DNA from 2 places in the Microbacterium sp. P2_F9 genome. Region 1 is predicted to be linked to the other one. Evidence: predicted binding sites of a transcription regulator. Region 1 holds the regulator's gene; the other holds the start of a gene.
What was found. Region 1 encodes LexA, which represses DNA repair genes until DNA is damaged. Its sites were predicted from a motif close to TCGAACANNTGTTCGA; they were not measured.
Positions count from the first base shown of each region.

Region 2: a site for LexA is predicted at 2,248-2,263, ahead of AC1DVT_RS02190 (DUF222 domain-containing protein). Genes of this name have one in related genera too.

Region 1 is NZ_JBFUFC010000067.1:13,531-17,739, forward strand. It holds gene hisB (imidazoleglycerol-phosphate dehydratase HisB) at 1-392, opposite strand, end outside; gene AC1DVT_RS09150 (histidinol-phosphate transaminase) at 389-1,477, opposite strand; gene AC1DVT_RS09155 (LysM peptidoglycan-binding domain-containing protein) at 1,494-1,886, opposite strand; gene lexA (transcriptional repressor LexA) at 2,149-2,829, shown strand; partial or broken gene AC1DVT_RS09165 (hypothetical protein) at 2,946-4,209, shown strand, end outside.
Region 2 is NZ_JBFUFC010000011.1:4,301-8,509, reverse strand. It holds gene AC1DVT_RS02205 (SDR family oxidoreductase) at 1-820, shown strand, start outside; gene AC1DVT_RS02200 (isochorismatase family protein) at 853-1,401, shown strand; gene AC1DVT_RS02195 (hypothetical protein) at 1,458-2,180, shown strand; gene AC1DVT_RS02190 (DUF222 domain-containing protein) at 2,367-3,419, shown strand; gene AC1DVT_RS02185 (alkaline phosphatase D family protein) at 3,649-4,209, opposite strand, start outside.

The sequences.
Region 1 (4,209 bases):
ATGAGGTGGTGCTCGAAACCGGCCGGCTCGCCGGTGTGGACGAGATAGGGCCGGCCCGAGATGTCCACGACCGCCTGGGCGAGGGCCTCGTCGAGGGGCACGAGCGCGTCGCCGTAGCGCGAGATGCCGGTCTTGTCACCAAGCGCCTCGCGGATGCTCTGACCGAGCACGATCGCGACGTCTTCGACGGTGTGGTGCGCGTCGATCTCCGTGTCGCCCGACGCACGCACGGTGAGGTCGGTGAGCGAGTGCTTCGCGAACGCGGTCAGCAGGTGGTCGAAGAACGGGACTGTCGTGTCGATGTGGCTTCGGCCGGTGCCGTCGAGGTTGACTTCGAGCTCGACGGTCGATTCGCTCGTCGCGCGGCGCAGTGAAGCGGTGCGTCCGGTCATGCCGCCGAGTCTATCGAGGCCAGCGCCTCCAGGAACGCCGTCGTCTCGTCCTCGGTCCCGGCGGTCACGCGAAGATGGCGCGCGATGCCGACATCCCGGATGAGCACGCCACGGTCGTAGAGGGCCTGCCAGGTGGCGGCAGGATCGTCGACGCCGCCGAAGAGGACGAAGTTCGTCCACGACTCGTGCGGTTCGTAGCCGAGCGCCTCGAGCGTCGCGGACGTGCGGTCGCGCTGCGCGACGATCTCGTCGACCATCCGCAGCATCGTCTGCGCGTGGCGCAGGGCCGCCGTCGCCGCAGCCTGGGTCAGCGCACTCAAGTGGTACGGCAGCCGCACGAGGCGAAGCGCGTCCACGACCGCGGGATCGGCGGCGAGGTAGCCCACGCGGGCACCCGCGAACGCGAAGGCCTTGCTCATCGTCCGCGAAACCACGAGCCGCTCGCGGCCGGGCAGCAGCGTGAGGGCGGACCGCTCGTCGCGCGGGGCGAACTCCTGGTACGCCTCGTCGACCACCACGATCCCCTGGGTGGCGTCATAGACCGCCTCGATGACGTCGAGCGTCATGGGCGTGCCGGTCGGGTTGTTCGGCGCGCACAGGAAGACCACATCGGGTGCGGCCTGTTCGACCTGGGCTGCCGCGCTCTCGGCGTCGACGGTGAAATCGTGCCGGCGCTCCCCCGCGATCCATGATGCGCCGGTGGCGCGGGCCAGCAGCGGGTACATCGAGTACGTCGGCGCGAACCCGAAGGCGGTGCGGCCAGGACCGGCGAAAGCCTGCAGGACATGCTGCAGGACCTCGTTGGATCCGTTCGCCGCCCAGAGCTGATCCGCCGTGAGGCCATGCCCCAGGTACTCCGCGAAGCCTTCGCGGAGAGCGGTGAACTCACGGTCGGGGTAGCGATTGATGTCGCGCAGCGCCAGTGCGATCGAGTCGAGGATGTCGTCGGCCACTTCCTGCGGGACAGGATGCGTGTTCTCGTTGACGTTGAGTGCGACGGGGAGCGGCGCCTGCGGTGCGCCATAAGGCGTCATACCACGCAGATCGTCACGAAGGGGCAGTCGATCGAGGCTCACCCCTCCCATCGTAGAGGCGACGGGATCAGTGGGCGGGCGCGTACTCGGCGGGAATGGCGATGCGCTGTCCTGCCGCCACTGTGACGCCCTCGAGAGCGTTCAGCCGGACGATGGCATCCACGACATCGCGCGGGTCAGCAGTCGGCGCGACCTCTTCGGCGATCGACCAGAGCGAGTCGCCCGCGGCGACCGTGATCGTCGTGAAGGAGCCCGCCGGAGCCCCGGCATCGCGCGACGCGAGTGCCGCCCCGCCGCTGATCACCGCGATGCTCAGTGCCACCACCGCGGGGAACGCCGCCATGGTCGCCAGCACGCGGCGACCGCGTGTCGTGAGACGAAGTCGCGTGCCGCCCACAGCGGTCGCACCGACGGCGGAGATGCGGTGTGTCGCAGCGCCCGAGAATCCGATGGCGGTCATGAGGTCCTCCTGAGAGTGGGGAGAGGTTCGCATCCGGAACTCGGCCGGGAGCGCCGGATGCGAATCTCTCTTCCGAAGTTATCTTCGATGCAATATCCTGTCAAGTGCGGTGGAACACAGCAGTTCCTCGAACACGAAACGCGGCGAGTCTGCTTCGCTCCACCTGCCTGACCGGATACGGTTTCGACAGGAACAGCCCATCAGGGACCTCCGACATTCGAAGAACGATGCACCTCAGGGGCGCGAGACAGGAGCTGGGACGATGACCGAGGCAACCGGCCGCGAGAAGCCGCAGACCCGGCGACGCAAGAGCCTGAGCGACAAGCAGCTCGCCATCCTGGAGGTGATCCAGCGATCGATCGCCCGGCACGGCTATCCGCCGAGCATGCGCGAGATCGGCGACGCGGTCGGCCTCAAGTCCCTCTCGAGCGTGACCCACCAGCTGAATCAGCTCGAGCTCAGCGGCTATCTGCGCCGCGACCCGGGCAAGACCCGCGCGATGGAGGTGCTCATCGATCTCCCGGGAAGCGCCACCGAGAATCCCGCCGACTCCGGTCCTGTGGTCGGCGACGCCGCCATGGTGCCCCTCGTCGGGCGGATCGCCGCCGGCGTCCCCATCACGGCCGACCAGCAGGTCGAGGAGATCTTCCCGCTGCCCCGTCAGCTGGTCGGCAAGGGCGATCTGTTCATGTTGAAGATCGTCGGCGAGTCCATGATCGACGCGGCGATCTGCGATGGCGACTGGGTGGTCGTCCGATCGCAGCCCACCGCCGAGAACGGCGACATCGTCGCTGCGATGCTCGACGGCGAAGCCACGGTGAAGACCTTCCGGAGGCGCGACGGGCACACCTGGCTGCTCCCCCGCAACTCCGCCTTCGAACCGATCCTCGGCGACGACGCGGTCGTCCTCGGCAAGATCGTCGCGGTCCTCAGAGCCGTCTGATCGGTGAATTCTCGCCCATGACGGGCGATGATTCCCCGCGCGGCATGGCACTCGGACTGCAACGACCGGCAGAATGGCCGAAGGCGCGGGGGTGCGCCAGACGAGAGGGGGCCGTCGTGGCCGCAACCGAGATCGACGAACTCCGCGAACAGCTGGCACGGCTCGAGGCGGAGAACACCGCGCTCCGCGACGTCACCGCGCCGACGACGCCCATCCCGCCAGCAGCGGCGAAGCGGCAGCGAGAACCCGGCCGCTGGCGCGCCTTCGTCTCGGCGCTGATCATCGTGATCGCCACGCTCCTGGTTCCCATCGCGATCGTGAGCGCGTGGGCACGCGTGCAGCTCGTCGACGAGGATGCGTTCGTCAGCACTCTCGCGCCCCTCGCCGAGGACCCCGCCGTCCAAGGCATGATCATCGACGAGACGATGGACGCCATCACGGCCCAGGTCGACTTCAGCGAGCTGACGTCGAACGTCTTCGACGGCATCGCCGACCTCGGCCTGCCGCCGCGTGCCGCCCAGGCACTCGATCTGCTGAAGGCCCCCGCAGCCGACGGTCTCGAGAATCTCGTGAACACGACAGTCACGCGGGTCATCGAGTCGGATGCCTTCGCCGATGTCTGGGCGACGACGACGCGTGCCGCGCACCGCGCCCTCACCGCCGCTGCGACATCGGACGGCGGCGGGATCGTCGTCATGACCGACGACGGCGTCGGCATCCAGCTCGGCGCGATCGTGGAACGCGTCAAGCAGAACCTCGAAGACCGTGGTGTCGGGGTGGCCCAGATGATCCCAGCGGTCGACAAGGTCGTCATCATCGGCACGGGTGAGACGCTCCTCGCGATTCGCACGACCTACGCGATCGCCTCCACGCTCGGATACTGGCTCCCGATCATCACACTCGCCCTCTTCGCGCTCGGCATCCTCATCGCCCGCCGACGGAGCGTCGCCATCATCGGAACCGGTGTCGGCTTCCTGATCGGCGGTGGCGCGCTGGCACTCGGGTTCGCGGCCGGATACCCGGTGATGGGCCAAATCGCCGTGCAGCTCGATCTATCGGTGGCCGGGCTCGACGTCATCTACAGCCAGCTGATCGGTTCGATGCACCAGACCGCGGCGATCATCGCACTGCTGGGTGTCTTCATCGGAGTCCTCGGGTGGTTCATGGGCCGCTCGTCCGCGGCAGCCCGCTCGCGCAGCTTCATCCGGGGAGTCAACTCGTCGGCACGCCGCTGGTTCGCGGCGCGCGGGCTGAACACGGGAGCGTTCGGGATCGCGCTCGCGCGCTACCGAGTGCTCATCCGCGTCGTCATCGCCGTGCTCGCCGTGCTCTGGCTCTTCGCACTGCGTCCGCTGTCGACAGGGGATGTCTTCCTCGTCA
Region 2 (4,209 bases), on a different contig from region 1:
GGTTGTCATCGGCGCGGGTGGGATGGGCGAGACCATCGCCCGCAGACTCGCCCCCGGGCGGACCACGCTGCTGGCCGACTTCAACACCGACCTGCTGGATCGGCTTGCGGAGTCCATGACGACGGACGGCTTCGACGTGGTCACTGCGCAGGTGGATGTCTCATCCCGCGCTTCCGTGGAGGCGCTGGCCCGGCAGGCCGATGCACTGGGCTCGATCACCCAGGTCGTGCACACCGCTGGCGTGTCGCCGACGCAGGCCCCGATCGAGGCTGTGCTCAAGGTCGACCTGCTCGGGGTTGCCCTTGTGCTGGAGGCGTTCGCCGCTGTCGTCGCGCCCGGTGCCGCCGGCGTCGTGATCTCGAGTTCGTCGGGTCACATCACCCCGCCGTTCACCTCGGAGCAGGCGCACCTCATCCGCACCGCCACGCCCGAGGGCCTGCTGGACCTGCCGTTCTTCGCTCCCGAGGCACTCGGCCACGCGGGCATCGCCTACGGACTCGCCAAGCAGGCGAATCGGATCCAGGTGCAGGATGCCGCCGCCGCCTGGGGCGCTCGCGGAGCCCGGATCAACAGCATCAGCCCCGGTGTGATCTCCACCGCGATGGGACGCCTGGAGTTGGGCAGCCCGTCGGGTGCGTTCATGCGCGCCATGGTCGACAACTCCGGCACCGGCCGCATCGGCACCCCCAGCGACATCGCGGATGCCGTCACCTTCCTCGTCGGACCGCAGGCGAGCTTCATCACCGGCACCGATCTGCTGGTCGATGGTGGCAGCGTCGCCGCGGTCGCGACCGGACGCGTCCCCCTTCCCGGTCGCTGATCGTGCCACCACCCACAAGCCAGGAGCACAACATGACGTTGACCACACCGCTCACCGATACCGCGCTGGTCGTCGTCGACCTCCAGCACGGGACCGCGGGCAACCCGTTCTTCAGCCCCGTCGACGCCGTCGCGGAGCGTGCGAGCGAGCTGACGGCGGCGTTCCGCGGTCACGGGCTTCCCGTCGTGATCGCGACGTTCGCGCTGAGCCGTCCTGGTGCCGACGGGCAGCCGTCGCGGCCGGAGCCGGACGGCTTCCGCGAGCCGCTCGAGGTGCTCGCCGTGCAGCCCGACGACCTCCGGGTCACCCGGCCCGCGTGGAGCGTCTTCTCCGGGACCGGCCTCGACACGCTGCTGCGCGACCGTGGCATCACGCGTCTCGTGCTGACCGGCGTCGCGACGAGCATCGGCGTCGAGTCGACGGCCCGCGAGGCGCACGACCTCGGATACGAGCTTGTGATCGCATCGGATGCCGTGACAGACCTTCGCGCGGAGACGCACGAGAACAGCATCCAGCGCATCTTCCCGATGATGGCGCAGGTGGCGACCACGGCGGAGATCCTGGCTGCGCTCGACAGCTGACACGGCAGCGCTCAGGGTTTGTTGGCCGTCTGGGCTCGACCGGCCAAGATGAGGCTATGACCGGGCCCACGATCACGCCGGCAGGCAGCGGCAAGCGGACGCCGTGGTGGCTGGCGACGATGGACGAGCGATCGTTCTTCTACGCCGGCATCTCCGCCTTGTTCAACCTGCTGTTCGCGGCAGCCAAGCTCGTGCTGTTCCTGGTCGAGCCGAATCTCTTCCTGCTCGCCAACGTCCTCTTCTCCCTGGGCGTGGGTCTCGCGAAGGCGCTCGCCGTGCACAGCTATCGGCGAGCGCGGTCGTCGGAGCACCTGCCTGCCCCGTCGGCGGTCGAGCAGTATCGGGCGGCCACGAAGATCGGGATCGTCCTCACGGCATCGGCAGCACTCTATGTCGGACTCTGTCTGCCGCTTCTGCTGGGGACCACGGTGTCAGTGGCGTTCGAGCCCCTCGTCGCGGAGATCCTCGCGCTGATCGCGTTCGTAGAGCTCGGGTTCGCGATCACAGCTGCGATTCGGATGCGGCGCTCGAAGCAGCCTCTCGTGCGAAGCATCCGCGTGGTGAATGTCGGCAGCGCCCTGGTGCTTCTCGTGCTCGCCCAAGCCGCGATCCTGTCGTTCGCGACCACGGTCGAATCATCCTGGGGCGTCGGCGTGAGCGCGATGATCTTCGGCGGCGCGACGGTCTTCGGCGGGCTGTCACTCGTCATCCACTCCGCTCGACGCGCCGGCGCGCTGCGTGACGGATCCGGTGGGACAGAGTCTCCATCCGCCATCTGATGATCAATCGTTGAGCGAGCGGAGCACGCGAAACGCTCCGAGCCCTCGCGGGCGGGCCGGTCCAGTGTCGGAGGTATGTTCTACTCTAAGTTCATGTTCGATCCGGAGCTTTACCCCGAGCCTGAGGGTCAGGATGCGTGGCCGGGCGACGTCGATGGAGCAGCGGCCCCGGATGCGCTGGACGGGGTGCTCGAGATCGCGACGATGGAGGCGGTGTTCGCCGCGCAGAAGTTGCGGCGGGTAGACGTGATGCGCCGGGAACTCCTTGCCGTGGCCGAGCGTGCCGGGTTGGGTGTCGGCGAGGTCGTCGAGCGCGGGATCCGGCTGGAGCTGGCGACGGCGCTGCGGGTGACGGAGTACGCGGCCGGCCGGATGATCACGCTCGCGGCCGCGTTCGTGCACCGGTACCCGGCCGTCCTGGAGTCATTGGCGGGCGGGCGGATCACGCTCAAGCACGCCGAGATCCTGGCCGACGCCGTGGATGAACTGATGCCCGAGCTCCGCGACGCCGTAGCAGCGAGGGCGCTGGTGCTGGCCGAGGCGGAGCCGGTCGGCACGTTCCGGCGTGGACTGCGCGCCCTGATCGAGAAGGCGCAAGCCCCGACGATCGAGGAACGCTGGGCCGCCGCCGCAGAGAGCCGACACGTCGCGCTTGAACCCTGCGTCGATGGGATGGGCGATCTGCTGGTGCATGCGCCCATCGTGGAGTTGCATGCGATCAAAGAGCGGGCCACCGCGATCGCCAAAACCATCTTTGGCCGCGACGGCGAGACCCGCACCCTCGATCAGATCCGCACCGACGTGATCTGCGACCTCCTCATCGACGGGTTCACCGATGCCCTGCCCCCCGAGTCGCGCGGCATCCGGGCCACGGCGGTGGTCACCGCCCCGGTGCTGGCCCTCCTCAGCGATGAGGCCGCACTGGCCTCCGATCTGCCCGTGGTGGAGGGGATCGGGCCGATCCCGGTCTCGGTCGCCCGGGAGTTGTGCGGTGGGGACGCGTCCTGGATGCGGGTGCTCACCCACCCGGAGACCGGGATGGTGCTCTCCGTCGGCCGCGACCAATACCCACCCCCGGCCCCGTTGCGCAGGCTCGTGAAATGGCGGGCCGACCGGTGCATGGCACCAGGCTGCGGGATGCCCGCCTCCCGATGTCGCCTGGCAAGACGGCGGCCACACCTGCCTCGAGAACCACTGCCCGCTCTGCCAGGGCCACCACACCGTCCGCCACCACGGTAACTGGGCGATCCGCCAGATCCCCGACAGCGGCGGCGCCATCGAATGGACCTCCCCGACCGGGCGACGATACGTCGTCTACCCGGAACGGAAAGTCCCCGTCTTCACCGTCGACCCGATCGCCGGCGCCGAACCCGTCGCACCCTTCTGAGTCTTGGGGCCATGCCCGACCCGTCCGACGTCGGGTGGCCCCGCTAAGCGACCCGCTCGTGCGTTGGTTACGAGCAGCCGCTCAGGACGACAGGTTGGCGTCTCTCTTCGCGGGCACCGTGATGGATGCCACCTCCTCGAGACGGGGGTGCAGCTCGTCTCCGTGCTCGACCACACCCGTGTGCCACGTCATGGTGAGTCCATCCGGCCCGTCCTGCAGCAGCGCCAGATTGTTGTCGAACCAGGGACCCTTGACTGTCTTCCAGCGGAACGGTGGGTCGGGAACCTTTGCAGATTGCGCGGCGGCCGCCCCCAATGGCGTTGCCGCGCCATACGACATCACCACCGAGAACCAGCGCATGAAGCGAGGCAGGGGGTTTCGCATGGGTGAGCAGACGGCCTGCACGATGCGGCTGCCATCGTGGCGCTCAACCTCGGCAAGGTAGGAGAAGTGCACGTCACCGGACAGGAAGGTCACCGTCAACGGCGACGGGCCGCGGTCGCCGTCGGCCAGCTCCGTCGCGATCCCGGCAACGCTCTGGAAGCTGTTCTGGAACGCCGCCCAGTGTTCCAGGTCGACGGCCTGCCGCAGCCGTTCCCCGACCCACGCTGCCGGTCGGCCCCACGCGCCCTGCGAGATGGC